4 regions of the Kluyvera sp. 1366 genome follow, and region 2 is predicted to be linked to each of the others. Evidence: predicted binding sites of a transcription regulator. Region 2 holds the regulator's gene; each other region holds the start of a gene.

Region 1 (7,628 bases), on a different contig from region 2:
GCGAGTCGGCATCGATCACCTCGCGGCCCAGCTTGAGTTGATAACCAAGACGATGCAGCTCTTCAGCCACCAACGTGGCGGTGCGGAACTCCAGCCAGCCCGATTCGGCAAAGTGGTGTAGATCGCGTCGCCAGGCCTGCATCTGCGGGATGCGCGCGTTGACGAGGTCAGAAAGGGTTTTCATCGGCATTTCCTTTGTGTTGGTTTTTTATGCATTTATCCGAATCTACACATTGGTTTTGCCGCGCATAAGATGCGAATATCTTGCTACTGATAAACAATGGTTATCACCAAACTATGTCTGCGAACCTCAAACTTCATCAGTTGCGCGCTTTTGTTGCTGTGGCGCGTCAGGGCAGCATCCGCGCCGCCAGCCGCTTGTCCGGGCTTTCACAGCCTGCGCTGACCAAAGCGATCCAGGAACTGGAGCTGGCGCTGGGCGCGCGCCTGTTCGAGCGGCGACAGCAGGGCGTTACGCTGACTGATATCGGTGATAACTTTTTCAAGCATGCCAGCCTGGTGCTGGAAGAGTTGCGGGTGGCGCAGGAAGATATTCAGCAGCGGCTGGGATTGGCTGGCGGGCGCGTCAATATCGGCGTGGGTGGCAGTATTGCGCGCACCGTCATGCCGCAGGTGATCAATCAGTTTCATCGCGAATATCCGCTGGTCAAGGTGCGGATTGTTGAAGGTCAGCTGGTTTCGATGGTGCATGAACTGCGTCAGGGCGAGCTGGATTTCACCATCAATACCTACGATAAAAATCATCTCGATCAGGAGTTAGTTTTTGAACGGCTGATGGAGCGCGATTATCAGGTGGTGATGCGCAAAGGGCATCCGATGGCGCATGCGCGCACGCTGGCCGAGCTGCAACACTGCGACTGGACCATGCCGACACCGCAAGGGAGCTATTATCGGCTGCTGCACGATCTGTTTGGTGAGCGCGGCATGGCGCCGAAAATCGTCGTCACCTGCGAGACCTTTATGGCCTGCACCAGCCTGGTGGCGCAGAGCGATTTCGTCAGCATTATTTCGCGCGACGTGATTGAAGACCCGACGCACGGCGGCCAGCTGATTTCCCTCGTTCTCGACGAACCTTTACCGAAAGCCACTTTTTATCTTATCCAGCGCAAAGACACCGCATTGACGCCGATGAGTGCCTACATGGCGCAGCTGTTCCGGCGCTACTGTCAGCAAAGGTAAGAGTGCGGCCCGGCTCGCAACTGTATAACTATTGCGCACTACACTTGCAGTGGACATTCCCTTTATGGAGAACAGACCATGCAAGTTACCCCGTATGTGTTTTACAGCGGTCGCTGCGAAGAGGCGATTGCCTTCTACCTCGACGCCACCGACGGCGAGCTGCTGTTCAAGATGACCTATGGCGATATGCCGGATGAAACGCCGGTGGAGGATGAAGGCTGCATCTCGGGCGTGAGCTTTTCGCCGGAGCAGATCATGCATGCCCATCTGCGTATCGGGCAGGGTGAATTGATGATGAGTGACGGCGCACCGCAGGCGGCGTATGGCGGTTTTGCTGTGAGTTTATCCACGCCGGATGAGGCGCAGGGCAAGCGTTGGTTTGATGCGTTGTCAGCGGGCGGTGAGGTGACGAAAAGCTGGGCACCGACGTTTTGGGCCAATGGCTTTGGCATGTTGACCGATAAGTTCGGCGTGCCGTGGATGGTAAATGCGTATAAGCCGCAGATTTGAGTGGATGGTGCGCGCTGGCCCTCACCCCAGCCCTCTCCCGCAAGCGGGAGAGGGAGTTGGTAGGGGCACGATCTGTTCCCTCTCCCACTTGTGGGAGAGGGTTAGGGTGAGGGAAACCAACAACTTAGAAGTTGTAACCCACCACCAAATAGTAACCCCAACCGGTTGATTTCACTTCAAATGGACCGTTACCGAAGTTCAGCTCCTGGCCGTCAGCCCACTGGCCGCCGTTGTGGAAATAACGCGCCACGGTAGAAACATGCCAGTGATCGTAGTTCAGCGACAGAATGTGGCTGGACGCAATCGAGTTGCTGGTGCGTGAACGATCGGACTTATCACGCAGATCTGAACCCCAGTCGAAGTTGGTGAAGCCGATATAGCTCAGCTTGCCGCCCCACAGATCGGTAATCGGCACAAAGTATTTCACCTTAAAGCGATAACCATCCCAGCTGTTTTCGTTCGCCGCACCGTAGTTTTCCCACTGGTATTTAGCGTAAACGTTCAGCGACAGGCCGATATCGCTGTGCGTATCGATGTCGGTGCCAAGACCCATGTACCAGGTGTTCTGACGGTTATCGCTGTTGCGACCCATGTCATAGATGTAGTTGTTGGCGAAGTACCATTCTTTAAACGGACCAAAAGAGAGATCGGTGCCGGTCAGCTTATCGATGGAGAAACGTGGCTCAATTTCCATGAACATCGGCGAACCGTGGTCGAACACGCCGTTAGCGTTGCTGTTGCCCACGCCGAAGAAGTTGGTCAGATCGAGGTAGCCATAGAAATCGAACCAATCCTTTTTGGCAAAGGCTTCATATTCCAGGTACACGTCGTTGTTGAACTGGGGTCCAAAACGGGTGTGGTAACTGCCCACCACGTTCACGCTCTGATGCCACCAGTCAGAAACGTACTGCGGATCGCTGTCTGCTGCTTGTGCCGCACCAGTCCAGCTGCTGGCCAATAAGGCCCCTGCTATCAACGCTTTATATTTCATTATTGTTAACCACATGCTTTTGATCGCCGGGCCGTCGCCGCGATCGGGTGAAATTGATCCCAGGGGATGGGCAGTGAGTTGTCGTATCCGGTCTGCATCGCCAGATTTTCAAGCTTGCGTAATGTGCCTGTAACAGAGGCATAGAAAATAGATTTTGGTCACGTTTGTCAAAAAGTGTTGCAGTTTGATTCACTGGAAATGTGATCGCTATCACATTAACCCCGTGTAGCGAACGGAACCCCGCAACCGTTTACGTGTCGCGTTCAGCAGGGAAAGTTATTGATGTAGGGAAAGGATGTAGCGGCGCGATTTATCGCGTTGTTTTGATGTCGCACCGTGCCCATAGCAACTTTGCGCAATACATTGCGCCGCTACGGCACGGTGAAGTTTATGGCAATGTCACGCGTACCTGCAGGCCGGCAATCTGGCCCTGCGGATCGTGGCGGTTCGATAGCGCAACCTGCATCTGATGTTTCTGCGCTACGCTGCGCACAATCGACAAGCCCAGTCCGCTGCCTTGCGCCTGCACATCCGGCGAACGGGTGAAGCGGTCAAAGGCGCGCTCGATAAAGGATTCCGCCATGCCGGGACCGTTATCGACGATATCCACCACGGTGTGATTGCCGACGCGATGCAGCAGCACATCGACCAAACTGCCTTCCGGCGTATGCAGCATCGCATTGCCAATCAGGTTATCGAACAGGCTGCGCAGATCGGAGCGGCTGGCGTGCAGGCGATAGTGTGTGGTGCCGTTGAAGCCGATATCGATGCCGCGCTTATCCGCCACCACCATCAGCTGCTCAATGCTCTCTTTCAGCAGGTCGTCCAGTTCGATGCTTTCCACTGTGGCGACCACCGATTGATCTTCCTGACGCGAGATATTCAGCAGCTGCGTCACCAGATGGCGCGTGCGCGTCACGCCCGCTTCCAGCTGGTCAAACTGGCGGCTGGCTTCACCGGGTTGAATATGTTGCCGCAGATTCTCCAGCTGCAAGGTCACGGCGGTGACCGGCGTGCGCAGCTCATGCGCCGCATCTTCAAGGAACTGGCGCTGCGATGACCATGCCGCGCGCAGTCTATCCAGCAAGGCGTTGTAAGCTGCCACCAGCGGCAGCACTTCATCCGGTAAACCATCAGGTGAAACGCTATGCGGGTGCAGGGTTTCCTGCGCCGCGATATGGCGCGACGCCACGCGCAAATCGCGCGTAATAGCGCGCACCACCAGCCATATCACAATCAGTGAGAGCGGCATCATCAGCACCAGCGGAATGATGGCGGAGAGCGCTCGCTTGACCATGATACTTTTCATGTAGCCGATATTGTGTAGCACCTGAATGTTGCCAATTTCACTGCCCAGCTCGCCGGGCCGCGTGTAAACACGCCATTCGCAGTCGTCGCCACAGTCTCCGACTTTCAAATCGGTCCAGCCTTTTTTCAGCTGCAATGGCGCATGCAGGCCCGGCCAGGAGCTGGCGCGCAGATGATTGCTTTCGTCCCACAGCTGAACGATATAGGTGCTTTTCAGTTTCTCTTCATGCATCACCATTGGCATTAGGGCCGGCATACGTTGGCTGCTGGCCCACGCATCGGCGATCTTGGCGAGCTGGTCGTCTTTCATGGTGCCCATCATGTCGCCGTAGCAGTGATAGAAATACCAGGTGACGCCGCCAATCATCGCCAGATGCAGAATCACCAGCGTGGCGAGCAGCTTATTACGCAGCGAGCGCATAAAGGTGAAAGGTTTCATATTGCCGGTACCCGCCAGCCAAGTCCGCGTACGTTGCGGATCACTTCGTTATCCAGTTTGCGACGCATACCGTGGATCAGCACATCCACCGCGTTGCTGCTGACCTCTTCGCCCCAGCCGTAAATGCGGTTTTCTAACTGTTCGCGCGAAAGAATGGCGCCCGGCCGCTCCAGCAAGGCGTAGAGCAGGGCATATTCGCGTGCGGTGAGCTGTTCGCGCTGGCCTTTGTACAGCACTTCGCGCGTCATGATGTCGATCTGCACATCGCCGCTGCCGAGCAGAGAATCTGCTGCACCGTGGCGACGGCGGGTAATGGCACGCATACGCGCCAGCACTTCTTGCAGATCAAAGGGTTTCAGCAAATAGTCGTCGGCGCCGCTGTCCAATCCCTGAATACGTTGCTGCACGGTATCGCGGGCGGTGAGCACCAGCACCGGCGTCATGTCGCCGCGCGTGCGCGCACGGCGCAGCACCTGCAGGCCATCTTCACGCGGTAAGCCCAGATCCAGTAACACGCAGGTATAGCCGCCTTCAGCCCAGGCATTGCTGGCATACACGCCGTCGCGTACCCAATCCACCGACCAACCTGCCGCTTCCAGCGCTTGCTGCAGATTCGCGCCAATCATTTCGTCATCTTCTACCAGCAGCACACGCATGATGCCCTCCAACTTAACTGAACGCAGTGTAGCGACAGATAATTAGGCCAGAATTATACCCGTTTTCCCGCTTGCTAATTCTGCGCTAATTTTCTGCTAATTAAGGGATAAATTTAACGCGCTATTGTGGCGGCACTGGACATATTGCCAACGCAGGAGAATCCCATGAATCAGCGCGAATTTATCCGTAGTTTGCTGGACTGGATAGAGAATAACTTAGGGCACGATCTGCATCTGGATGAAGTCGCACGCCGCTCGGGATACTCCCGCTGGCATCTGCAACGTCTGTTCCGTCAGCACACCGGCTTTTCACTGGCCGAGTACATTCGCCAGCGCCGGTTAACCGAATCTGCGCTGACGCTGATTAACAGCGATGAGGCGATTTTGCAGGTGGCGATGAGTTACGGCTTCGATACGCAGCAGGCTTATACTCGCACCTTCAAAAACTACTTCATGGTGACGCCAGGCCAGCTGCGCCGCCAGCGTCGCGTTGAGCCGGATCGTTTATTGTTCCCATTGGCGATGGCGAGTTGATGTATGCCTATGCGCATTCGTAGCGGCGCAATTCATCGCGCCGCTACGAAATGTACGCTGATGGACTAATGACGCCTTTTGCTTTTAAGCTGCTGTTCTCACTCTCTTAACTGCCAGAGAACATGGATAACAGCGACAATCTCTCCGCCATGATGCTGTTTGCACGCGTCGTGGAACGGCAAAGCTTTAGCGAAGCCGCACGCACCTTAGGCGTCTCCAAATCGCACGTCAGCCGTGAAGTGGCGCGGCTGGAAGTGCGCCTCGGCATCAAGCTGTTGCAGCGCACTACGCGCAAAGTGGTGCTGACGGAGCTCGGCCAGGCCTACTATCCGTTCTGCGTGCGCATGCTGGAAGAGATGCATCGCGCCGACGCCTTTGTGCAGCAGGTACATCAACTTCCCGCAGGCAACGTGCGCTTGCAGGCGCCGATCACCTACGGCTGTCAGTGCGTGGTGCCGACGCTGAATGACTTTATTCGCCGCCATATTCACATCAACGTCGATCTCGACCTCACCACCAGCGATGACCCGCAACCCAGCGCCGACGTGGCGATTGTGATCCGCGCGCGTGCGCCCGACGCGGCCAATTATCGTGAACTCGCCAGCATTGATTGGGGCTTGTACGCCACGCCAGATTATCTGGCGGCGCATGCGCCCATCGATCATCCCGACCGCCTGATGCGCCACGACTTGCTGCTGTTTCACGGCCCCGCGCACACCGCCGCGCTGCCGTTTCGCCGTGATAAACAGCGCCTGGCGCTGGATGTGCACAGCCGTTTCCGCGCCAACAACAGCATGGCGCTGCTTAATGCCGCACTGGCGGGCACCGGCATCGCTTATCTGCCCGCTTATATGACGCAAGATGCCTTAGCGCGCGGCGAAATCCAGCAGGTGCTATCAGATTGGCAAATGGATCGCCTGCACAGCTATCTGTTGCTGAAAGAGCAGCCGCAACCCTCTTCGCCGGTCACCTTGCTGTGCGATGCGTTAATCAACACCCTTGGTACAGCGTAATTGTTGTTATCTGGCAACAATGCTGCGCCGCCTGGCAATTATCCGCGCTACTCTGTTTTCTGCGCAGCGTCACTGTTAGCCTGCTAAAAAAGCAAAAAACAGGGATATCACCATGCAGCAACCTCCACTCGCGTTAGCGCCCGAACAGCAACACTGGAAGCGAAATTTGTGTATCTGCGTGCTGGGTTCGTTCAGCACCATTGTGGCGATGACGCTGCTGTTGCCGTTTCTGCCGCTCTACGTGCAGCAACTCGGCGTGCAGGAACCGGCGGCAATTGCGCGCTGGTCGGGTGCGGCCTACGGCGCCACCTTCCTCAGCGCCGCCCTGACCGCGCCGCTGTGGGGCAAACTGGCCGATCGCTATGGCCGCAAACTGATGCTGATCCGCGCCAGCCTCGGCATGGCGATTGCCATGTCGCTGATTGGTATGGCCACCGCGCCGTGGCAGCTGGTGGCGCTGCGTTTGCTGGCGGGTTTGCTCGGCGGCTACGCCTCGGGATCGACCATTCTGGTGGCGGCGCAAACGCCGAAAGAACAAACCGGCTGGGCGCTCGGCGTGTTGTCATCCGGCATTATGGCCGGCAACGTGGTGGGGCCGCTGCTGGGCGGCGTATTGCCGCCGCTGATTGGCATTCGTCACACCTTCTGGCTGACCGGCGCGGTGATTTTCCTCGCCTTCCTCGCAACCACCTTTTTGCTGAAAGAGGTGCCGCGCTCCTCTGGCAAGAAAACCCCACAGAAGATTGCTGACGATGCGAAGTCACTCAATTTGCCCGTGGTGCGGCTAATGTTGCTGTCGGGCATGCTGCTGATTTTCGCCAATATGTCGATTGAGCCGATCATCACGCTGTATATCGGCCAGTTTGTTAACGGCGATCACGCCATCACCGTCACCGCCGGATTGGTGATGGCCGCCGCCGCGCTCGGCAGCATTATTTCCGCGCCGCGTCTGGGACGGCTGGCCGATCGCGTCGGGC
Region 2 (7,628 bases):
GATCGCCAACTGGTCTGCCGATCGTATTGGTATCCGCGTTTCGCCAATCGGTGCTTTCCAGAATCTGGACAATGGCCCGGAAGAAGAAAAAGCGGCGCTGTGGTATATCGCCGAGCTGGGCAAACGCAGCATCGCCTATCTGCACCTTTCTGAGCCAGACTGGGCGGGCGGACAGCCTTACAGCGATGCATTCCGTGAAAAAGTACGCGCCCTGTTCCCTGGCGTAATCATCGGTGCCGGTGCTTACACCGTTGAGAAAGCCGACGATCTGATTGCGCGTGGCCTGATTGACGCCGTGGCCTTTGGTCGCGACTTTATCGCCAATCCGGATCTGGTTGCCCGTCTGCAGCAGGATGCGCCACTCAATCCGCAGCGTCCTGAGAGTTTTTACGGTGGCGGCGCGGAAGGTTATACCGATTATCCAACCCTGTAAGAAAATGGCTGCCGCGGCGGATAGGCGGCAGCGTTATTTCATCAGTGTGTATACTAAGTTGCTTGTCATGCACTGATGACGTTTTAAAAAAAGAGGATGTTATGCGTTTACTTCACACCATGTTACGCGTTGGCGATTTACAACGTTCAATCGATTTCTACACCCGCGTGCTCGGCATGCGCGTACTGCGTCAAAGCGAAAACACCGAGTATAAGTACACCCTGGCATTCGTTGGCTACACCGAAGAGAGCGAGGGCGCGGTGATTGAGCTGACTTACAACTGGGGCGTGGATAAATACGATCTCGGCAACGCTTACGGCCATATCGCGCTGGGCGTGGACAATGTCGCTGACACCTGCGAACGCATTCGCAGCGCGGGCGGCAACGTAACGCGTGAAGCGGGCCCGGTAAAAGGCGGTTCGACTATCATTGCGTTTGTTGAAGATCCAGACGGCTACAAAATCGAGCTGATTGAAAACAAACATGCCGGTCACGGCTTAGGCAACTAAGGTTGCCCGTCAGCCTGCTATTTGCAGGCTGACTTCCCTCTCCTGCTGCACCCTCCTGCGATTTTTGCCATAATGCGCGCTGCCCTATTTATTGCCATGAGATCCTGATGTCTGAATCGAACGCTTTAAACGCTCTCCACCAACGCTTCCGCGGTTTTTATCCTGTTGTGATCGACGTTGAAACCGCGGGTTTCAATGCACAAACCGATGCACTGCTGGAAATTGCAGCCACCACGCTGAAAATGGATGAAGACGGCTGGTTGCACCGCGATGAAACGCTGCACTTCCATGTGGAACCGTTTGAAGGCGCCATTCTGAATCCTGCGGCGCTGGCGTTTACCGGCATCGACCCCACCAATCCGCTGCGCGGTGCGGTAAGTGAATATGAAGCCCTGCACGCGATTTTTAAAATGGTGCGCAAAGGCACCAAAGATAGCGGCTGCAATCGCGCCATTATCGTGGCGCACAATGCCACTTTCGATCTCAACTTCGTGATGGCGGCCGCCGAGCGCGCCAGCCTGAAGCGCAATCCGTTCCACCCGTTTGCCACTTTTGATACCGCGGCACTGAGCGGTTTAGTGCTGGGGCAAACCGTGTTGGCGAAAGCCTGTAAAGCGGCGGGAATGGAGTTTGATAGCACGCAGGCGCATTCGGCGCTGTATGACACCGAGCAAACCGCGACGCTGTTCTGTGAGTTGGTAAACCGCTGGAAACGCCTGGGCGGCTGGCCGCTGGCTTTCAGTGAAGAATCCGCAGACGAGGCGTCTGCCGAGTAACTAAAGAAAAGGCCGACATGTGTCGGCCTTCTGCATTATTCCGCTTCTTTATACTTCTCAGCGGTCTCTTTCAGCAGTGGCTGAAGTTCACCGCGCTGGAACATCTCAACGATGATGTCGCAGCCGCCGACCAGTTCACCGTCGACCCACAGCTGCGGGAAGGTTGGCCAGTTAGCGTATTTCGGCATTTCAGCGCGAATATCCGGGTTCTGCAGAATATCCACGTAAGCGAAACGCTCGCCACACGCAGAAAGCGCCTGCACGGCTTGCGCCGAAAAACCACAGCTTGGCAGCTTTGGCGAACCTTTCATGTACAGCAGAATCGGGTTTTCTGCGATCTGACGCTGAATTTTTTCAACAGTACTCATTATTGCCTTCCTTAATCTTCTACTTCGTGTTTGTTTATTGTAGCGATTTCGCTCCCGGACTGAAAACGGGATTTTGCGTTTGCACTGGCTAATCGCCATGTTTGTTAAGTTAACGCATGACAAATAACATTTTCATATCATTAATTGGCATTAATAAATTAATAATTAGCAATAATTTCGCTGTGTTAACCAGCTGAAATCGCTCATTTTTGCTACAGAATCAATCTGGTAACATATTAATAGAAAAAGGCCTTACCTTTTGTAAAAAAAGTGGATTAGAATTGCCTCGGCGCTGGTCACTTGATCAGATTTCTCTCACTTTTCCGCAGTCTGCTTTGATTCAGCCTGCTTAACCTGTAACCGGATTATGCGTCTACTAATTACGCTTTTCATACTGGCTTTAGCCCAACTGTTCTTTAATGTGGCCGCTGCATCTCCGCATGCGCCCGTTAACGCCAGTTCGCTTAAAGCAGAGAAAAAGAGCGCACGTGAAGACGAGCGCCGCAAACGACGTCCGGTGAAGACCACCACCAAAAAATCGCGCCTGACTGCTGTTCAAAAATTCAAACTCAAAAAACAGAGCAAAACAGAAACCGCGCTGCACAAAACCACCAGCAAAAAATCCCCGTTAAAACTTTCTGCTAAGAAATACGGTCATCAACGTTTAGCGAAGAAAACGCCAGAGATCGCCGTCAATGATGAAGCCTTAGCGCTGACCGGCATCAAAATGAGTAAAGCGCACCGTCAGCGTTATCAAAAAGCGCGTGAAACGGCGATGACCAAATTAATGGGTCAACTCGGCAAACCTTATCAGTGGGGCGGCGCTTCGCCACACACCGGTTTCGATTGCAGCGGCCTGGTGTGGTACGCCTATAAAGATCTGGTGAAATTCAAACTGCCACGCACCGCCAATGAGATGTATCACCTGCGTGATGCGGCACCGATTAAGCGTGAAATGCTGGAGAAAGGCGATCTGGTGTTCTTCCGCATCAACAATCGCGGTACCGCCGACCATGTGGGCGTTTATCTTGGCAATGGCAAATTCATTCAGTCGCCGCGTACCGGCAAAGATATTCAGATTAGCGCATTGGGTGAGGATTACTGGCAGAAACACTATGTGGGCGCGCGTCGTATGATGACGCCAAAAACCATTCGCTAGCTGTTGCGCAACAGACATAAAAAAGCCGGATGCTGTTGTCAGCTCCGGCTTTTTTGTTAATGCATGATCGCGGTAAAGCTGAAGGCGATAATCATCAACAGTGCGCCAACAGTGGTCATTAGCGCCAGCTTCAGGTCGGTATTCATCACAACTCCTTAGTCACACAATTATTAGGGTTAAGACGATTTTCGCATAGCAATAGGCAAAAATCTCGTGTTATCCGCGCCAGCTTGCTAGAATCGCCGCCTTTCGTTGCGCAACAGATTTTGCGCAGGCTGTATTTACAGCGTGATGAAGTGATTTCGCCTGCTAGAACATACCGTTTTGCCCGCTTTTTTGGGCTGTAAAAGCATTAGCAGACGCAAACGTTTAACAATATACTTATCAGTAAGTTGCGATAAGCCCAGGAGCACCATTTTCATGGCAACAATTAAAGATGTCGCAAAACGCGCGGGTGTCTCAACCACCACGGTTTCGCATGTCATCAACAAAACGCGTTTCGTTGCGGAAGAGACGCGTAACGCCGTATGGGAAGCGATCAAAGAATTACATTACTCGCCAAGTGCCGTGGCGCGTAGTCTTAAAGTCAATCACACCAAAACCTTGGGTCTGCTGGCGACCTCCAGCGAAGCGCCCTACTTCGCTGAAATTATCGAAGCGGTGGAGAACCGCTGCTTCGAACGCGGCTATACGCTGATTCTCGGCAATGCTCACAACGATCTGCAAAAGCAGCGCGCTTACCTGTCGATGATGGCGCAAAAGCGCGTCGACGGCTTGCTGGTGATGTGTTCGGAATATCCAGACGATTTGCTGCAGATGCTGGAAGAGAACCGCAATATCCCCATGGTGGTGATGGATTGGGGCGCGTCACGCGGTGATTTCACCGATACCGTGCAGGACAATGCATTTCAGGGCGGCTATCTTGCCGGGCGTTATCTGATTGAACGTGGCCATCGCGATATCGGTGCCATTCCTGGCCAAATGGAGCGCAACACCGGCGGTGGACGTCATGCTGGCTTCCTGCAGGCAATGAACGAAGCGGGCATTACAGTGCGTCCGGAGTGGGTGGTTCAGGGCGACTTTGAGCCTGAATCGGGCTATCAGGCGATGCAACAGATCTTAAATCAGAAACAGCGTCCAACCGCGGTGTTCTGCGGTGGCGATATCATGGCGATGGGCGCGATTTGCGCTGCTGATGAGATGGGTTTGCGCGTACCGCAGGATATCTCGGTGATTGGCTACGATAACGTGCGCAACGCGCGCTATTTCACACCAGCGCTCACCACCGTGCACCAGCCGAAAGCTGAACTGGGCGAAAAAGCGCTGGAAATGCTGCTGGATCGCATCACCAGCAAGCGCGAAGATCCGCAAACTATCGAAGTCCAGCCAACGCTGATTGAACGTCGTTCGGTGGCGTACGGTCCGTTCCGCGACTACCGCCGCTAAGCCGACACTTCGCTGAGCCATTCGTGGTTCAGCGTTTCCGCATCCCCGAGATAAGCCAGTAACCACGCCAGCGCCGGTGACGCGCGCTGTTCTGACCAGCTAACGCAGCACGGACTGTCCGGAAACGCCTGCGGTAGCGCCAGCTCGACCAGTTTTTGGCTGTCCAGCAGTGGACGCGCCAAATGGCCAGGCACCATGCCGACGCACAATCCTGCCAGCAAACAATCCATCCCGGTTTCCCACTCTGGCACCACCAACCGCCGCTGATTATCCAGCGTCCATGTCATACGGCGCGGTAACGCACGCGAGGTATCTTCCAGCACCAGCGATGGCCACGCCCGCAAGGTTTCATCATCCAGCTCCTTGCTGTTAACCAGCGGATGATCAGGGCTCACCACACAACGCCAGTTCAGCGCGCCCATATCCTGAAAGGCAAAACGTCCGCCCACCGGAATGGCCTGGGTTGCGCCAATCGCCACATCCACCCGACCATCAGCCAACGCATCCCACACGCCGTTGAACACTTCGTAGCTGATAATCAGCTCCATATCGGGAAAATGGCGATAGAAGTCCTTCACTAACTGTCGCGTGCGCTGCGGTTTTACAATGCAGTCAACCGCGATGCTCAACTCGCCGCGCCAGCCATTTGCCAGTTGCTGACACTGTCGGCGAGTGGCCAGCATTTTTTTGATAACAGATCGGCCTTCCCGCACAAAATGCTCGCCCGCCGCTGTCATCACCACTTCCCGATGCTGGCGCTCAAACAGCGGCACCGCCAGCCAGGTTTCCAGCTGGCGCACAGTATAACTGACGGCAGAGGGCACGCGATGCAGTTCCTGCGCTGCCGCGCTAAAACTGCCGGTGCGCGCTACTGCATCCACCACTTCAAGCGCATATTCTGACCACATAAATTTGCCTTCAAAAATTTTAACAGCACCATGCAAATATTAGCGTTTCACAAAGCGCGCCGCATCCTTTTACACTCCCCGGCGTTCACCCTGCCCAAAAGAGAATCAACATGTTGTCATCTAAAGCATTTATGCCTTATCTCGCCGTGCTCAGCATGCTCGGCTTTCTTGCCACGGATATGTATTTGCCCGCCTTTGGCGATATGCAGCGTGATTTTGCTAGCGCACCCGGCACCATCAGCGCCAGCCTGAGTCTGTTTCTCGGCGGTTTTGCCTGTGCCCAGGTATTTTGGGGACCGCTATCAGATCGTTATGGACGTAAGCCGATTTTGCTGGCGGGCCTTGCCATCTTCGCCCTCGGTTGTCTGGGAATGCTGTGGGTGACCGATGTCCGCCTGATGCTGGCGCTGCGTTTTATGCAGGCGATTGGCGTGTGTGCGGCTGCCGTAAGCTGGCAGGCGCTGGTGGTGGATCACTATCCAAAAGCGAAAGCCAATAAAGTGTTTGCAACGATTATGCCGCTGGTTGCGCTGTCGCCGGCGCTGGCACCGCTGCTCGGCGCCTGGCTGATCGGCCACTTCCACTGGCGCAGCATCTTTATCACGCTGACGCTGGTTGCCGTAGTGTTGCTGATCGGTACGCTGCAATTAACCTCGCCTAAGCGCGAGAAAGTTGCCTCAGGCAAACAACCCGGCTGGTTGACTTTGCTGGGTACCCGCGTCTACAGCGGTAACGTCTTAATCTATTCGGCATGTTCGGCGAGCTTTTTCGCGTGGCTGACGGGCTCACCTTTCATTCTCGCCGCAGCTGGCCTGACGCCGGGTGATATTGGCCTGAGCTATATTCCGCAGACCATTGCGTTTCTGATTGGCGGCTTTGGCTGCCGCACGCTGTTAAATCGTTATCAGGGCGCGCAACTGCTGCCGTGGTTGCTGGTGCTGTACAGTCTGAGCATCCTAAGTCTGTTTGTCATCGCCCTGATGCCTTCAGCGCCGCTGTTTGTGCTGCTGATGCCCTTCTGCGGCATGGCGCTGGCCAATGGCGCGATCTATCCGATTGTGGTGGCCAGCGCATTAGCGCCCTTCCCGCACGCCACCGGTAAAGCGGCAGGATTACAGAATTTATTCCAGTTAGGATTGTGCTTTGTCGCCAGCCTGCTGGTCTCCGCCGGCCTTGAGCAGGCGCTGTTCAACACCACATTAGTGATGGTGGCCACCGTGGTACTGGCGTGGGTGGGCTTTGTCTGCCAGCGATCGGCAAACGCACAAAGTGATATTGCCCACAATTCCCGTCCCTGCGAAGATAATCTCTAAGCCAACGCTTTTCGTTAGCAAACTAACGATAACCCGTTGAATATTGACCCACGTGAGCATATACTCAGTGGGTCAGTAATTCTGTATTAAATCAATAATATAAATGTAATACCTTTAGCGACTCTGTCGCGGGATGGCGTCTGCACGATACTCCAGTGCGGCGTCCAACTTTTCTATTCAAATTCATGCCTCTGTAAAACGTCGGATTTCTGGCGCACGGATTTTCCGTGAGTTCTCTCACAGGTCTTGGGAAATTGGCTATTCTTTTTCTCAGGTTCAGATCGGAAGGTGATGGAGAAGCTATGAGTTCATCTGTTATAGAAGAATTGAGCCTTGAAGAAAACCACTGGTTTCGGATCGTCAATGAACTGCTAGAGCGTGCTGATATTGCAGTTAATGGCACTCGTCCCTGGGATATTCAGGTAAAGCATCCAGATTTTTTTAAACGCGTGCTCGAGGAAGGATCGCTCGGATTAGGTGAAAGTTACATGGATGGTTGGTGGGAGTGCGAACAGCTTGATATGTTCTTCCATCGCGTTTTAAAACACCATCTGGATAAACAATTACCGCGGCATTTTAAAGATACGTTGCGCATCGCCGCCGCGCGTCTTACTAATTTGCAATCGAAAAAACGCGCCTGGATTGTGGGTAAAGAGCATTACGACCTGGGTAATGATCTATTCTCACTGATGCTTGACCCCTATATGCAATATTCC
Region 3 (7,628 bases), on a different contig from region 2:
GAACAACTGGCGGCGCGCTGCGACCGTCGCTTACGGCTGCGCGACGGCAAGTTGTGGGAGGAGTCATGATTTGGCGCTGGTTCTGGCGCGAGTGGCGTTCGCCCTCGCTGCTGATTGTCTGGCTGGCGCTCACGCTTGCGGTGGCCTGCGTGCTGGCGCTGGGTTCGATCAGCGATCGCATGGAGAAAGGCTTAAGCCAGCAGAGCCGCGACTTTATGGCGGGCGATCGCACGCTGCGCACCACCGCGCCCGCGCCGGAAGCGTGGCTTAACAAAGCGCGTGATGAAGGGCTGTCGGTCAGCAGCCAGCTGCACTTTATGACCATGACCTTCGCGCAAGAGACGCCGCAGCTGGCGGACGTAAAGGCGGTGGACAATGCCTATCCGATGTTCGGCACGCTGCAAACCGATCCGCCGGGCCTGCGTCCACAAGCGGGCACGGTGTTGGTCGCACCGCGTTTGCTGGCGCTGTTGAATCTGAAAGTGGGCGATAGCGTGGATGTCGGCGACACCACGCTGCGCATTGCCGGGGAAGTGATTCAGGAGCCGGATGGCGGCTTCAATCCGTTCCAGACCGCGCCACGTCTGCTAATGAATCTGGCCGACGTGGAGAAAACCGGTGCGGTGCAGCCGGGCAGTCGTCTGAGCTGGCGCTATAAATTCTCCGGCGATCCGGCACCCCTGGCGCGCTATGACAGCTGGATCGCGCCGCAGCTAAAAGCCGATCAGCGCTGGATCAGCGTGGAGAATTCGGAAGATGCGCTGGGCCGCTCAATGCAGCGTGCGCAGCAGTTTTTACTGCTTTCCGCCTTGCTGACGCTGATGCTGGCGATTGCTGCGGTGGCGGTGGCGATGAGTCATTACTGCCGCAGCCGCTACGATTTGGTGGCGGTGCTGAAAACGCTGGGCGCAACGCGCAAGGCGCTGCAGCGGCTGATTATCGGTCAATGGCTGGCGGTGCTGCTGCTGGCGGCGATTGTCGGGAGCGCCCTGGGGCAGGGCATTGAAGTGATTCTGCTGCTGATGCTGAAACCGGTGCTGCCGGGCGCGCTGCCTGCGGCGAGTTTCTGGCCGTGGCTGTGGGCGATCGGCGCGATGTTTGTGATTTCGCTGCTGGTGGGTTTGCGTCCGTATCGTTTGCTGATGGCGACGCAACCGCTGCGCGTACTGCGGCGGGATGCGGTGGCGAACGTTTGGCCGCTGCGATTCTATCTGCCGGCAATGGCGCTGGTGGTGATTGGCTTGCTGGCGCTGCTAATGGGCGGCAGCAAAATGCTGTGGGCGCTGCTGGCGGGCGTGGTGATGCTGGCGCTGCTGCTGGCGTTACTCGGCTGGGGCACCTTGCTGCTGCTGCGTCGGCTGGTGGTGCGTAATCTGGCGCTGCGCCTGGCGATCAACCGTCTGCTGCGTCAACCAGCGATGACGCTCAGCCAACTGGCGGCGTTTTCGCTGTCATTTATGCTGCTGGCGCTGCTGCTGGTGATGCGCGGCGATCTGCTGGATCGCTGGCAACAGCAACTGCCGCCGGACAGTCCGAACTATTTCCTGCTGAACATCACCAAAGAGCAGGTGCCGCAGGTACGCGACTTTCTGAGCGAGCATCAGCTTAAGCCGGAAACCTTCTACCCGATTGTGCGTGCACGTCTCACCGAGCTGAACGGCAAAGAGGCTGATCCCAAGCTGGATAACGCGCTGAATCGCGAACTCAATCTGACGTGGCAAGCGGAGCGTCCGGATCACAATCCGCTGATTTCCGGTAACTGGCCGCCGCAGCCCGGTGAAGTGTCGATGGAGGTGGAGCTGGCGGATCGTCTGGGCGTGAAGCTCGGAGATAGCTTGACCTTCAGCGGCGATACGCAGCAGTTCAGCGCCAAAATCACCAGCTTGCGCAAGGTGGATTGGGAGAGTCTGCGGCCGAACTTCTTCTTTATCTTCCCGCCGGGCGCACTCGATCAACAGCCACAAACCTGGCTGACCAGCTTCCGCATGGAGAGCAATCCGGCGCTGCTGGCGCAGCTAAATCGCGCATTCCCGACGCTGAGCCTGCTGGATATCGGCAGCATGATGCGCCAGATTGGTCAGGTGCTGACGCAGGTGAGCCAGGCGCTGGAAGTGATGGTGGTGCTGGTAACGGTGTGCGGCGTGCTGCTGTTACTGGCGCAGATCCAGGTTGGCATGCGTCAGCGTCGGCAGGAGTTGGTGGTCTATCGCACGTTGGGTGCCAGCAAGCGCCTGCTGCGCGGCACCTTATGGTGTGAGTTTGCGCTACTTGGCGTGGTGTCGGGGATTGCGGCGGCGCTGGGCGCGGAAGCGGCGCTGTGGGGCTTGCAGCGCAAGATCTTCGATTTCCCGTGGCAGCCAGACTGGACGTTGTGGATCGCCTTGCCGATCGGCGGCGCGCTGCTGCTCTCGCTGTGCGGTGCCTGGTTGGGGATTCGGCTGTTAAAACAGAAGGCGCTGTTCAGAAGCTTCAGTGCCGGATAAGCAAAACGGTTTTGTCTTAAATTTAAGTTCTGGTCTGTGTGAGTCGACTCCTGAAAGCAGACCAGACTTATTTAAGGCTAAATAAACGCTATCACGGCAAAAAGATGGCGGGGTGTTTTTCTTTAGTACCGGCACCACGGATGAAGTGAGCCATTTGGGAATGAACGACTGGTATATCGCGCCGCGTAATGGGCATATCACGATTCATTCGGAAGCGTCGCTGAATGCATTGTTCAGTGCGCATGGGTTCCAGATTACGCATCTGAATCGCTGGAGCCATGTGGCGATGAAGATGGTGGGATAAAGGGAGTTCTGGGCGGGCTGATGCCCTCAGCCCGGCCCTCTCCCAGAGGGAGATGTTAGCTCGATCGGTTCCCTCTCCCAGTGGGAGAGGGCTAGGGTGAGGGGAAAAACAGCTGAACTACAGCTTCTCAACCGCCCACGCAATCCCGCTTGCATACGCTTCCGGCAGCAGCGGCACCAGCGCATTCAAGGCTGACGCCAGACGCGCGTGATCGCTATCGGTGAGATTAAGATGCCCAACCTTGCGGCCTTCACGCACCTCTTTGTCATACCAATGCAGATGCACCAGCGGCTGCTGCAGCCACGCCAGATTCATCTCAGTACCAATCAGATTCACCATCACCGACGGCGCAAACACCACCGGCTTTGGCAGCGCCAGGCCCAAAACCGCGCGCAGATGCAGTTCGAACTGGCTGATTGACGCGCCATTCTGCGTCCAGTGGCCGCTATTGTGCACGCGCGGTGCTAACTCGTTGATCAGCAAACCTTCTGGCGTAATGAAACACTCCATCGCCATCACGCCGACGTAGTTCAGCTCATGCATGATGGCGCTGAGCATCGCTTCCGCCTGCTGTTGCTGTGCGGCATCGGCCTGCGGGAACGCCACGCTGGTACGCAGAATGCCGTCCTGATGCAGGTTGTGCGTCAGCGGATAAAATACCGTGCTGCCATCGTGTCCACGCGCGCCGACCAGCGACACTTCGCCGCTGAAATTAATGCCCTGCTCAACGATGCATTCGCCGTAGCACTCATCCGGCAGCGCATCGGTTTCATTGGCGCGCAAACGCCATTGGCCACGGCCGTCATAGCCGCCGGTACGACGCTTTACAATCGCCAGTTCGCCAAGCGAGTTGAACACATTTGGCCACTCGGCTTTATCGGCCAGCAGCTGCCACGGCGCGGTAGCGAGGTTCAGCTGATCCAGCAGCTGTTTTTGCGTCAGGCGATCGGCCAGACGCGGGAAAATATCGCGATTCACAAAGGCCGGATGGCTCGCCAGTTCGCGCGTTAACGCGGTTTCCGGCCAGCGCTCGATCTCAGCGGTGATCACGCTTTCGGCGATCGGCAGCGCAGAAGGTTCTGCATCTAAGCCCACCGGATAGACCGCGATGCCCAGCGGTTCTCCGGCCTGGCGCAGCATGCGGCCTAACTGACCATTTCCTAATACGCAAACCGGCTTCATGCGTCCTCCCGCGGATCCGGGTTGTTCAGCACTTCATCAGTTTGCGTTTGACGCCAGTGGGCGATGCGCGTTGACAGCGCGCTGTCGTGGATCGCCAGAATCTGTGCCGCCAGCAGGGCGGCGTTGGCAGCACCGGCTTTACCAATTGCCAGCGTACCCACCGGAATGCCGCGCGGCATCTGCACGATGGAGTAGAGGCTATCGACGCCGCTCAGCGCCGCGCTTTGCACGGGCACGCCCAGCACCGGCACCAGCGTTTTCGCGGCCAGCATGCCCGGCAAATGGGCAGCACCGCCGGCACCGGCGATGATCACCTGAAAACCGTTGTCGGCGGCGGTTTCCGCGAAGCTGAACAGTTTGTCGGGCGTACGGTGAGCTGAGACCACTTCAACGTGGAAGGGAACATCCAGGCTGTTAAGAATTTCCTCGGCGAACTGCATGGTAGCCCAGTCACTTTTGGAACCCATGACAATGGCGATACGGGCCGGGGCGGCGTTGGATGACATGCGGTCAACTCCTGTGAATATGCAAACGAACCTGGCCGGGCGGGCAGGCGAAGAAGGGCACAGAGAATAGCATGAGATGGCAGCAAGGAAAACGGTTGCGTAGGCGGAAAACGGGCATTGATGCCCGGATTTCAGAAGGGGAATTCGATCAGGCTGACGCCGCTGGCATCAAGCTGAATCATCGATCCGTTCTCATGCCAGGCACCCAGCACCGCGCGCTCGGCGTTTTTGCCGTGCAGCGGGAAGGCGTGAATGGCGGGACGATGCGTGTGGCCGTGAATCAGAATCGCCACCTGTTGACGCGTCATCGCGGCTTCCACCGCGGACTGATTGACGTCCATGATGCTGACCGATTTATGCTGATTCGCCTGCTTGCTGCCATTGCGCATGCGCGCAGCAATACGCATGCGCAGACGCAGTGGCAACGTGAGGAACAGACGCTGCAACCAGCGCTGATGCACTTTGGCGCGGAAGCGCTGATAGCCTTCATCGTCGGTGCACAAGGTATCGCCGTGCATGATCAACACACGATGTCCGTAGCGATCGAGCACCTTCTCTTCCGGCAGCAGCGTCATGCCGCTGGCACGCGCAAAACGCTGGCCGAGCAGGAAGTCGCGATTGCCGTGAATAAAGAACTTCGGCACCGGCAGCGCCTTGAGCACCGCAGCGATTTGCTGATGCAGCGGATTAGGATCGTCGTCGCCGATCCAGGCTTCAAACAGATCGCCGAGGATATAAAGCGCATCGCACGTGCGCGCTTCACCCTGCAAAAAATGCAGAAAACCGGCAGTAATTGCCGGTTCTTCATGACACAGATGCAGATCTGCGATAAACAGCGTGCGCGACATTACTCGCTAACAGTCACTTTCTGGATGACAACATCTTCAACCGGAACGTCCTGATGCATGCCGCTGCGGCCAGTTTTCACCGCTTTGATTTTCTCAACCACGTCCATGCCTTCAACCACTTCAGCGAACACGCAGTAACCCCAGCCTTGCAGGCTTTCGTCACGGAAGTTCAGGAAGTCGTTGTCTGCCACGTTGATAAAGAACTGGGCTGTTGCAGAGTGTGGCGCCTGAGTACGCGCCATCGCCAGGGTGCCTTTGGTGTTTTTCAGGCCGTTGTTCGCTTCGTTGCGGATGTCTGCTTTGGTATCTTTCTGCTTCATGCCAGGCTCAAAACCGCCGCCCTGAATCATGAAACCGTTGATTACGCGATGGAAGATAGTGTTATCGTAAAAACCTTCCGCGCAGTATTCCAGGAAGTTCTTCACGGTAGCCGGCGCTTTGTCATCGAAAGTTTTGATTACGATATCGCCATGGTTCGTCTGGAAAGTGACCATTATTTTCTTCCTGTCAAGGTTGTCGTCAGTATCAACTGCCACGCCTGTAAGCCGGCGGGGCATTTTTGTAGACGCTTCTTATATCACAATTTCCAATAACGCGTCAGTAACCGGACGGCAGTTGGCAACCGAGCGATGCACAAGTCAGAAAAATACGGCACAATAACCGGCTACGCTGCAAGGGCGTATCCCGCAAACGTCACTAACGGAACCATTCAATGTTGAAGATCTATAACACCCTGAGTCGACAGAAAGAGGAATTTAAACCTATCCACGCCGGTGAAATCGGTATGTACGTGTGTGGTATCACGGTTTACGACCTCTGTCATATCGGCCATGGGCGTACATTTGTGGCATTCGACGTGGTGGCGCGTTATCTGCGTTACGTGGGCTATCAGCTGAAGTATGTGCGTAACATCACCGATATCGATGACAAAATCATCAAGCGTGCCAATCAAAACGGGGAAAGCATTGAAACGCTGACTAATCGCATGATCGCCGAGATGCACAACGATTTCGCCGCGCTCGGCATTCTGCCGCCGGATCTGGAACCGCGCGCCACCCGCCATATCGACGAGATTATCGAGCTGGTCGGCAGGCTGATTGAACGTAAGCATGCGTACGTGGCGGACAACGGCGACGTGATGTTCGACGTGATGAGCGACAAGGATTACGGCGTGCTGTCGCGTCAGGATCTGGAGCAGCTGCAGGCCGGCGCGCGCGTCGAAGTGGCGGATGTGAAGCGCAATCCGATGGACTTCGTGCTGTGGAAGATGTCCAAAGCCGACGAACCGGCGTGGAACTCGCCGTGGGGCAACGGCCGTCCAGGCTGGCACATCGAGTGCTCGGCGATGAACTGCAAACAGCTCGGCACCCATTTCGACATTCACGGCGGCGGTTCGGACCTGATGTTCCCGCACCATGAAAACGAAGTGGCGCAATCCACCTGTGCGCACGATGGCCCGTATGTAAATTACTGGATGCACTCCGGCATGGTGATGGTTGATCGCGAGAAGATGTCGAAATCGCTGGATAACTTCTTCACCGTGCGCGATGTGTTGCAGCACTACGATGCCGAAACCGTGCGTTACTTCCTGATGTCGGGCCACTATCGCAGCCAGCTCAACTACGGCGAAGATAACCTCAATCAGGCGCGTGCGGCGCTCGAGCGCTTGTACACCGCGCTGCGTCATACCGATGCCAGCGCCACGGCGGCGGGTGGCGAAGAGTTCGAAGCGCGTTTCCGTACCGCGATGGATGACGACTTCAACACGCCGGAAGCCTATTCGGTGCTGTTCGATATGGCGCGTGAAGTGAATCGTTTGAAGACTGAAGACAAAGCCTCCGCTGATGCGCTGGCAGCGAAACTGCGCCAGATCGCTAACGTGCTCGGCATTCTGCAGCAGGATCCCGAGCAGTTCCTGCAAAGCGGTGCGCAGGTGAATGACGATGAAGTGGCGGAAATCGAGCATTGGGTGAAAGCCCGTTCCGACGCGCGTGCAGCCAAAGATTGGGCGCAGGCGGATGTGGCGCGCGATAAGCTCAATGAGTTGGGCGTGATCGTTGAGGATGGGCCGCAAGGTTCCAGCTGGCGACGCAAATAACCGGAGAGGGCGAGAAATCGCCCTTTTTTATTGATGGCGATTGAACAGATTCATATTCACGGCTTCCGCTCTGTGCGCGACCTGACGCTACCGCTACAACAGCTCAACGTGGTGAGCGGCCCGAACGGCTGCGGTAAATCCAACCTGTATAAAGCGGTGCGATTGCTGCACGAAGCGGCGAGCGGACGTTTAGCGCTGGCGCTGGCG
Region 4 (7,628 bases), on a different contig from region 2:
TTATTACCTGTCGATGGAGTTCCTGATGGGGCGCACGCTCGGCAACGCGTTGCTGGCGATGGGCATTTATGAGGATCTCAATCAGGCGCTGGAAGAGATGGGCCTCGACCTCAGCGAACTGATGGAAGAGGAGAACGATCCCGGCCTCGGTAATGGCGGTTTAGGGCGTTTGGCGGCCTGCTTCCTGGATTCGCTCGCCACGCTCGGTTTACCGGGGCGCGGCTACGGCATTCGTTATGACTACGGCATGTTTAAGCAGAATATCGTTGACGGCCAGCAGCGCGAATCGCCGGATTACTGGCTGGAGTACGGCAATCCGTGGGAATTCCAGCGCTTTAACACGCGCTACAAAGTGCGCTTCGGCGGCCGTCTGCAACATGAAGGCGCGCGGGTGCGCTGGGTGGAAACCGAGGAGATCGTGGCGATGGCTTACGATCAAATCATTCCCGGTTTTGATACCGATGCCACCAACACGCTGCGCTTGTGGGGCGCGCAGGCCAGTAACGAAATCAACCTCGGTAAGTTCAACCAGGGTGATTACTTCGCCGCGGTAGAAGATAAAAACCACTCGGAAAACGTGTCGCGCGTGCTCTATCCCGATGACTCCACCTATTCGGGGCGCGAGCTGCGTCTGCGTCAGGAGTATTTCCTCGTCTCCTCGACGGTGCAGGATATTCTCAATCGTCACTGGCAGATGCATGAAACCTGGGACAATTTGCCGGACAAAATTGCCATCCACCTCAACGATACGCATCCGGTGCTGGCGATCCCGGAACTGATGCGCATACTGATCGACGAGCAGAAATTCAGCTGGGACGATGCCTTTGAAGTGACCTGTCAGGTGTTCTCCTACACCAACCACACGCTGATGACGGAAGCGCTGGAAACCTGGCCGGTGGATATGATTGGCAAGATCCTGCCGCGTCATCTCAGCATTATTTTTGAAATTAACGACTACTTCCTGAAAACCATTCAGGAATATTACCCGGATGATTGGGAGCTGTTAGCGCGCATCTCGATCATCGATGAGAACGACGGCCGCCGCATTCGCATGGCGTGGCTGGCGGTGGTGGTGAGCCACAAAGTTAACGGCGTGTCAGAGTTGCACTCCAACTTGATGGTGCAATCACTGTTCGCTGACTTCGCGCGTCTGTTCCCGGGCCGTTTCTGCAATAAAACCAACGGCGTGACGCCACGTCGCTGGCTGGCGCTGGCGAATCCGGCGCTCTCCGAGGTGCTGGACGAGGCGATTGGCCGCAACTGGCGCACCGATCTTGGCCAGCTCAACGAATTGACCACGCAGATCGATTATCCGGCCTTTATCCAGCAGATCGCCGACGCCAAGTTTGCCAACAAAAAACGCCTGGCGGATTGGGTGGCGAAGAACATGGATATCGTGCTCGATCCGCATGCGCTGTTTGATGTGCAGATTAAGCGCATCCACGAATACAAACGTCAGCTGCTGAACGTGCTGCACGTTATCACGCGCTACAACCGCATCAAGGCCGATCCCAGCGCAGAATGGGTGCCGCGCGTTAATCTCTTCGCCGGCAAAGCGGCGTCGGCCTATTACGTGGCGAAACACATCATTCACTTGATCAACGATGTCGCCAATGTGATCAACAACGATCCGCAGGTGAAGAACAAGCTGAAGGTGGTGTTCATTCCAAACTATGGCGTGAGCCTGGCGCAGATCATCATTCCGGCGGCGGATCTCTCCGAGCAGATCTCCACTGCCGGTACCGAAGCCTCTGGCACCAGTAACATGAAGTTTGCGCTGAACGGCGCGTTAACCATTGGTACGCTGGATGGTGCCAACGTTGAGATGCTGGAGCATGTCGGCAAGGAGAATATCTTTATCTTCGGCAACACTACGCCGCAGGTTGAGAAGCTGCGCACCGACGGTTACAACCCGCGTAAGTATTATGAGGATGATCCTGAGCTGCATCAGGCGCTGACGCAAATCGCCAGCGGGGTGTTCAGCCCGCAGGAGCCAGGGCGCTATCGCAATCTGTTTGATGCGCTGGTGAACTTCGGCGATCACTATCAGCTGCTGGCGGATTACCGCAGCTATGTGGACACGCAGGACAAGGTGGACAAGCTGTATCGCCAGCCGGATAAGTGGCAGCGCAGCGCGGCGCTGAATATCGCCAATATGGGTTATTTCTCGTCGGACCGCACCATTCAGGAATATGCGGATGAGATCTGGCACATTTCGCCAGTGAGATTGTAAGGCGAGGATTGCAGAACCAAGTCGCCATGAATGGCGACCCTTCGTGAACACCCAAATCGATACCCAAAATCATTTGGACGGCAGGAAGGCGGCAAATGAGCGAATCCCCGGGAGCTTACTTTAGTAAGTGACCGGGGTGAACGAATGCAGCCAACGCACCTGCCGTTCGAAGGATGAAGGGTATTATTTCAACGTGATGCTTTTGACGATCCCATCTGCATCGCTCTGTGCTTGCTGCTGATTATCTGCTGGCAAGGTAATTTGCAGCGTCAGCAGTTTGCCATCCACTTTCGCCAGAATCACCGAAGACCATGAGGTCTGATTGTTGGCAGAAATCACCGTATCCAGCTGCTGTGCCGGCTGGTCTTTCAGCGTCACCGCTTTGTTAGACACCACCTGCAGCTGTGGGTCGCGACCGCGCTGCTGCTGTTCCAGACGCTGTGCCAGCGCATCAAGCGCTTCGTTGGTGGGATCGCCGGCAATCACGATAATCGCGCGCTGACCGGTTTCGTCGGCATAGACGTGCATGTTGGTGGATTCAGAGCCGAGCTTGCCGCTCTTGTCAGACATGCCCGCCGGTAGAGAGAAACTCAGTTTGCCGTCCATCAGGTTAACCGTCTGGGCCGACTGGCTGGCGCTCGCACCGTTGCTGTTCGCTGCCGCATCATCTTTCTTCTGGTCACATGCCGCCAGGCCGATAACCAACAGGCCAATACCCACATATTTCACTACGTTACGCATTCTTTTCCCTTTTACATGATTCCAGTCAGCCGTTATACAAGCGGATTTAGTTAGCAAAAGCAACCGCCGGAGTGTCAGGAAATCTTAGCGTAATGCGGCATTTAGTGTATGTGCAATTAGCCGAAATTGATCTGCTGCTGCGCGGAACGTTCGGCTAAGCGCTTCAGCATGGCATTTAGCAGCACGCCGTAAGCGGGTAGGAAGAAGATCATGCAGATCAGCACTTTGAAGCTGTAATCCACCAGCGCGATTTCGACCCAATGCGTGGCCATAAACGGATCTGGGCTCTTGTAGAAGGCGATGAAGAAGAAGGCCAGCGTATCGCTGATATTACCGAGGAACATCGCTGCCGCTGGCGCAATCCACCACTGCGATAAACGGCGCAAACGGTTAAAAACGTGCACATCGAGGATTTGTCCCAGCGCATAAGCCATAAAGCTGGCGCAGGCGATACGGGCAACAAACAGATTCACCTCTTCCAGTGACGCCCAACCTTGCCATTCGCCCTGATAGAACACACACGAAACAATGTAGGAGATCACTAGCGCGGGAATCATCACCGCCAGAATAATGCGACGTGCCAGCGGCGCGCCAAAGATGCGCACGGTCAGATCGGTGGCGAGGAAAATAAACGGAAAGCTAAACGCGCCCCATGTGGTGTGAAAACCGAAGATGGAAACCGGCAGCTGGACCAGATAGTTACTGGAGGTGATCACCAGCAGATGGAATAGCGATAGCCAAAACAGCGCATGCATGCGCTGACGTGCAGAGAAGTTAATCATTGTAAGCCTTTTTAGTGATGGGGTGAGGGAACCCAGATTCGTGCATTGGCACGGTGGTAAATAAAAATCGGCGGCATCTTAACGCGTTGCGCAATTTATGCAATGGTTAATTTTAACGCAATCGTTATCGCCTTGCGTTGGCTTATTCGCGCGCTAGAATGAGCGCCCATCCCTAACAACTGACAGAGAATCATGAGCGATCCCTTTTCTGCGCCTGACCATCAGCTTGATGCCCTTGGCCTGCGCTGCCCGGAGCCGGTAATGATGGTGCGTAAAACCGTGCGCAGCATGCAGGCCGGTGAAACCTTGCTGATCATTGCTGACGATCCCGCCACCACGCGCGATATCCCCGGTTTCTGCCGCTTTATGGAGCATGAGTTGCTGGCACAGCAGACCGAAAGCCTACCGTACCAGTTTCTGATTAAAAAAGGCGCCTAACGCTGACGCAGCAAGCGCAGCGCGTTGGCTGTCACCAGTGCGGTGGCACCGGAATCCGCTAAGACCGCCAGCCACAAACCGGTGAAGCCGAGCAGCGTGGTGACCAGAAAAATCGCCTTTAATCCCAACGCCAGCGCCACGTTCTGACGAATGATGGCACGCGTGCGCCGTGCCAGCACAATGGTGCGCGGCAGAATCGCCAGCTGATTTTGCGTTAATGCCACATCTGCGGCTTCCAGCGCCACATCGGTGCCGCTGCCCATCGCAATGCCGATGGTGGCGGCTTTCATGGCGGGCGCATCGTTAATGCCATCGCCGACCATCGCCAATGCGTGCTGTGTGCCTAACGTCCTCACCGCCGCAACTTTATCGGCGGGCAGTAAACCTGCCCGATAATCGATGTTGAGCTTAGCGGCAATGGCCGCAGCCGCGCGTGGATTGTCGCCGGTCAGCATCATGCTGTTAACACCAAGCTTCTTCAGTTCAGACAGCGCGCTGAGGGCTTCAGTGCGCAACTGATCCTGCAAGGCTAACGCGCCAAGAACCTGCTGCTCCTGCAACAGCAGCACCACAGTTTGGCCTTGCGCTTCCAGCTGAGCAATCTGCTGCTGTTGTGCATTATCAAGATGGCTGACTTCGCGCGGCGTCAGCAGTTGATAGGTCACGCCATCTATCGCAGCACGAATACCACTGCCGGCCAGCGTTTGCTGCTGTGCAGCTTGCGGAAGCCTGAGCGCGCGCCGCTCGGCCTCGCTGACAATCGCCCGCGCCAGCGGATGGGTGGAACCCTGTTCAACGGCGGCGGCGATGGTGAGCAAGTTGTTTTCCGCCATCACGCCAAATGGCTGGATGTGGCTGATCTGCGGTTTACCGGCGGTCAGCGTGCCGGTTTTATCGAACGCCATCATATTTACGCGACTGAGCCGCTCCAGCGCCGCGCCGCCTTTGATCAGCGCGCCCTGACGCGCGGCAGCAGCCAGGCCGGAAGTGATGGCAGCGGGCGTGGAGATCACCAGCGCACAGGGGCAACCAATCAGCAACAGCGTCAGCCCTTTATAAATCCACGGCAACCACGCGCCAAAGCCCAGTAGCGGCGGCAGCACCATCACCAGCAGCGCCAGCAGCATAATGGCGGGCGTATAGATGCGGCTAAAGCGATCGATAAAGCGCTCAACCGGCGCACGATGGGTTTCGGCTTCCTCAATCAGTTGCAGGATGCGGTCGATGGCACTTTGGCCCGGCTGGGAAATGACTTTCAGCGTCACCAGACGATCAAGGCTGGTGGCACCGGCCATGATCTGCTCGCCTGGCTCACGCGCTACCGGCAGCGATTCGCCGGTCAACGCGCTTTCATCAAAGCTGGCGCTGGCGTGCAGCAGTTCGCCATCGGCGGGTAAACGTCCGCCGGCCGCCACTTCAATCACATCGCCGGGCTGCAGCGCTTCTAAGCGGACGTTTTCCCGCTGTGTGCCGTTAATGCGCGTGGCGATAGCGGGACGCAGCGCCATCAGCGCGGTGACGCCAAGGCGTGCGCGTGTGGCGGCGTACGCTTCGAGGCGTTCACCCAGTTGAAACAGCAGCAGCACCATCGCGGCTTCGGCGTGCGCGCCAATCACCAGCGCACCGGCGGCGGCAATGGTCATCAGCATCTCAATGCTGAACGGCGAACCACTGCGCAGGAGCTTCCAGGCGCTGCGCGCGATCGGCGCTAAACCTATCAACGTGGTGGCAATAAACAGGCGATCGCCCCAAACCGGCGAAAGCTGGCTCAGCAGCCAACTGGCGAGCATCAGTACGCCAAGCAGCAGCAAACCGGCGTTTTCCTGCCAGCGGCTTTCGGGTTGTGGAGGCGATGGGGAATCACTGGCGCTCAGCGCGAAGCCGGCATTTTTCACCACCTGTTCAATGGTGGCGCGGATATCCTGGTCGGCATCGACCACCAGTTTTTCACTGGCAAAAATCACGCGTGCTTGCTGAACCTGCGGTACACGTTGCACGGCAGTTTCGATTTTACGCGCGCAGCTAGGGCAATCCATGCCCGCAATCTGCCAGCGGAATTGATGTGAAGAGAGGGCGGGCCTGTCGCTTTCGGCGTCGCTTTCGCCGCCTGGCGATCCGCTGTCGCTGTCACAGCAGCCGCAATCGCTGTCTGGCGTGATGGGCTGCGCTGCGGAGATGTTCAATGTTGCGGGTTTTACGCTGCGAATCGAGCATAGCGGCTGTGGCTGACGGTGTGATTTGCCACAGCGGCAAGGGTGAGCATGTTGATGCATGTAGCCTCCGGAATCAGGGGCGGGCTGTTGCCCGCACCCTAATGCTACACTCTGGAGTGGACTCCAGAGTCAAGCGGAAGGTAAGGTTATCTTCAGTAGAGCCACAGTGAACGCACAATCATGAAGTGACCGGCGAAGTAGCAAGCGGCGACGATGGCGCTATCGGCGCTGAAACGGCGGCGATAATGCGAGATAAACCAGACAATATTGGCTAACAGCAGCAACGCGGCACCCACCAGCAGCGAGAAACTGAAGTCAGTTGGACGGAAGAAGTAGTTCTCCGCCGCCATCCAGTTCATCACTAGCGTCATGCCGATCAAGGTGCAGATAGGCCAGCGCAGATCTTCCAGTTTGCTCCACAGAATCCCGATAACGATCACGCCAATGATCAGGAAGGTGAGGGGAATCGGCCAGAAGAAACTCATGGTCATGTGTGCGGCAAAACTGATGGTGTACAGCAGATGCGACAGGAAGAATGCGCCTAGCGCATAGAGCATTTGCTGACGCGGTAACAGCATTAACGCGTCACCCACCAGCGTGGCGACCAGCCCGGCCAGAATCAAATAATCGGTGGTGTTGAAGGTTGGCGCTTGCCACGCCCAGGCAACGAGTAACAGCAAGGTGACAGGTTTAAATAGCCAGCGTTGCCATTGCGGACCGCGATATGAAGCATCGACGTAAAGCCAGCCGGAAAAAAGTACGGCAAGGAAAGACCAAAGCATGTTTTCTCCCTTTTCTGGACGAAATGTCCGCCAGTTTGATGAATTTTCCCAAAATCACCCTCTCAGTGTAAGTTACCGGCGCCAAATGTGACAATCAGCCGACTCTGGTTGTATGCTTTGTCGTCTTTACCCGTTCCGAATTAACGCAAAGCACGAGATAAATCATGAGCAAACCACCGCTAATCTTTTTCATCGTACTGGCCATTATTGCCGTTTTGGCGACCCGTCAGTTTATTAAACAGCGCCGCGAAACGGCGGTGAACGATGCCTCGCCGGTGCGCTCGCTGAGCGTGGAAGTGAAAACCAAACGCGAATTTCCGTCGCCCAATCGCCGTTCACGACAGCGCGAAGAGATTGTGGCGGAAGAGATGAAATATGAAGCCTGGTTCCATCCGCTGAACGGTGCCAGCGATATTAAAGTGACGGTGAATGCGAACCA

The links. Region 2 encodes PurR, which represses purine synthesis genes. Its sites were predicted from a motif close to CANGCAAACGTTTGCNTG; they were not measured.
Region 1: ACVLVH_RS14065 (nucleoside-specific channel-forming protein Tsx) is a predicted target of PurR. The motif match lies at 2,941-2,958, and genes of this name have one in related genera.
Region 3: purE (5-(carboxyamino)imidazole ribonucleotide mutase) is a predicted target of PurR. The motif match lies at 4,560-4,577, and genes of this name have one in related genera.
Region 4: tusA (sulfurtransferase TusA) is a predicted target of PurR. The motif match lies at 3,871-3,888, and genes of this name have one in related genera.

The regions. Positions count from the first base shown of each region.
Region 1 covers NZ_JBTRDW010000005.1:482,350-489,977, reverse strand. The annotation lists gene ACVLVH_RS14080 (amidohydrolase) at 1-184, opposite strand, end outside; gene ACVLVH_RS14075 (LysR family transcriptional regulator) at 298-1,200, shown strand; gene yjdN (VOC family metalloprotein YjdN) at 1,279-1,710, shown strand; gene ACVLVH_RS14065 (nucleoside-specific channel-forming protein Tsx) at 1,835-2,701, opposite strand; gene ACVLVH_RS14060 (sensor histidine kinase) at 3,090-4,448, opposite strand; gene ACVLVH_RS14055 (response regulator) at 4,445-5,104, opposite strand; gene ACVLVH_RS14050 (helix-turn-helix domain-containing protein) at 5,270-5,638, shown strand; gene ACVLVH_RS14045 (LysR family transcriptional regulator) at 5,761-6,651, shown strand; gene ACVLVH_RS14040 (MFS transporter) at 6,764-7,628, shown strand, end outside.
Region 2 covers NZ_JBTRDW010000006.1:41,446-49,073, forward strand. The annotation lists gene ACVLVH_RS14320 (alkene reductase) at 1-433, shown strand, start outside; gene gloA (lactoylglutathione lyase) at 535-942, shown strand; gene rnt (ribonuclease T) at 1,050-1,718, shown strand; gene ACVLVH_RS14335 (Grx4 family monothiol glutaredoxin) at 1,754-2,089, opposite strand; gene ACVLVH_RS14340 (C40 family peptidase) at 2,454-3,245, shown strand; gene cydH (cytochrome bd-I oxidase subunit CydH) at 3,302-3,391, opposite strand; gene purR (HTH-type transcriptional repressor PurR) at 3,666-4,691, shown strand; gene punR (DNA-binding transcriptional activator PunR) at 4,688-5,599, opposite strand; gene punC (purine nucleoside transporter PunC) at 5,710-6,912, shown strand; gene cfa (cyclopropane fatty acyl phospholipid synthase) at 7,215-7,628, shown strand, end outside.
Region 3 covers NZ_JBTRDW010000004.1:280,242-287,869, reverse strand. The annotation lists gene ybbA (putative ABC transporter ATP-binding protein YbbA) at 1-69, shown strand, start outside; gene ybbP (putative ABC transporter permease subunit YbbP) at 66-2,483, shown strand; partial or broken gene ACVLVH_RS10700 (methyltransferase domain-containing protein) at 2,593-2,787, shown strand; gene purK (5-(carboxyamino)imidazole ribonucleotide synthase) at 2,905-3,969, opposite strand; gene purE (5-(carboxyamino)imidazole ribonucleotide mutase) at 3,966-4,475, opposite strand; gene ACVLVH_RS10685 (UDP-2,3-diacylglucosamine diphosphatase) at 4,607-5,323, opposite strand; gene ppiB (peptidylprolyl isomerase B) at 5,323-5,817, opposite strand; gene cysS (cysteine--tRNA ligase) at 6,036-7,421, shown strand; gene ACVLVH_RS10670 (AAA family ATPase) at 7,455-7,628, shown strand, end outside.
Region 4 covers NZ_JBTRDW010000011.1:30,678-38,305, forward strand. The annotation lists gene glgP (glycogen phosphorylase) at 1-2,233, shown strand, start outside; gene ACVLVH_RS21185 (DcrB family lipoprotein) at 2,417-2,974, opposite strand; gene ACVLVH_RS21190 (7-cyano-7-deazaguanine/7-aminomethyl-7-deazaguanine transporter) at 3,091-3,756, opposite strand; gene tusA (sulfurtransferase TusA) at 3,949-4,194, shown strand; gene ACVLVH_RS21200 (zinc/cadmium/mercury/lead-transporting ATPase) at 4,191-6,467, opposite strand; gene ACVLVH_RS21205 (lysoplasmalogenase) at 6,560-7,189, opposite strand; gene ACVLVH_RS21210 (DUF2500 domain-containing protein) at 7,354-7,628, shown strand, end outside.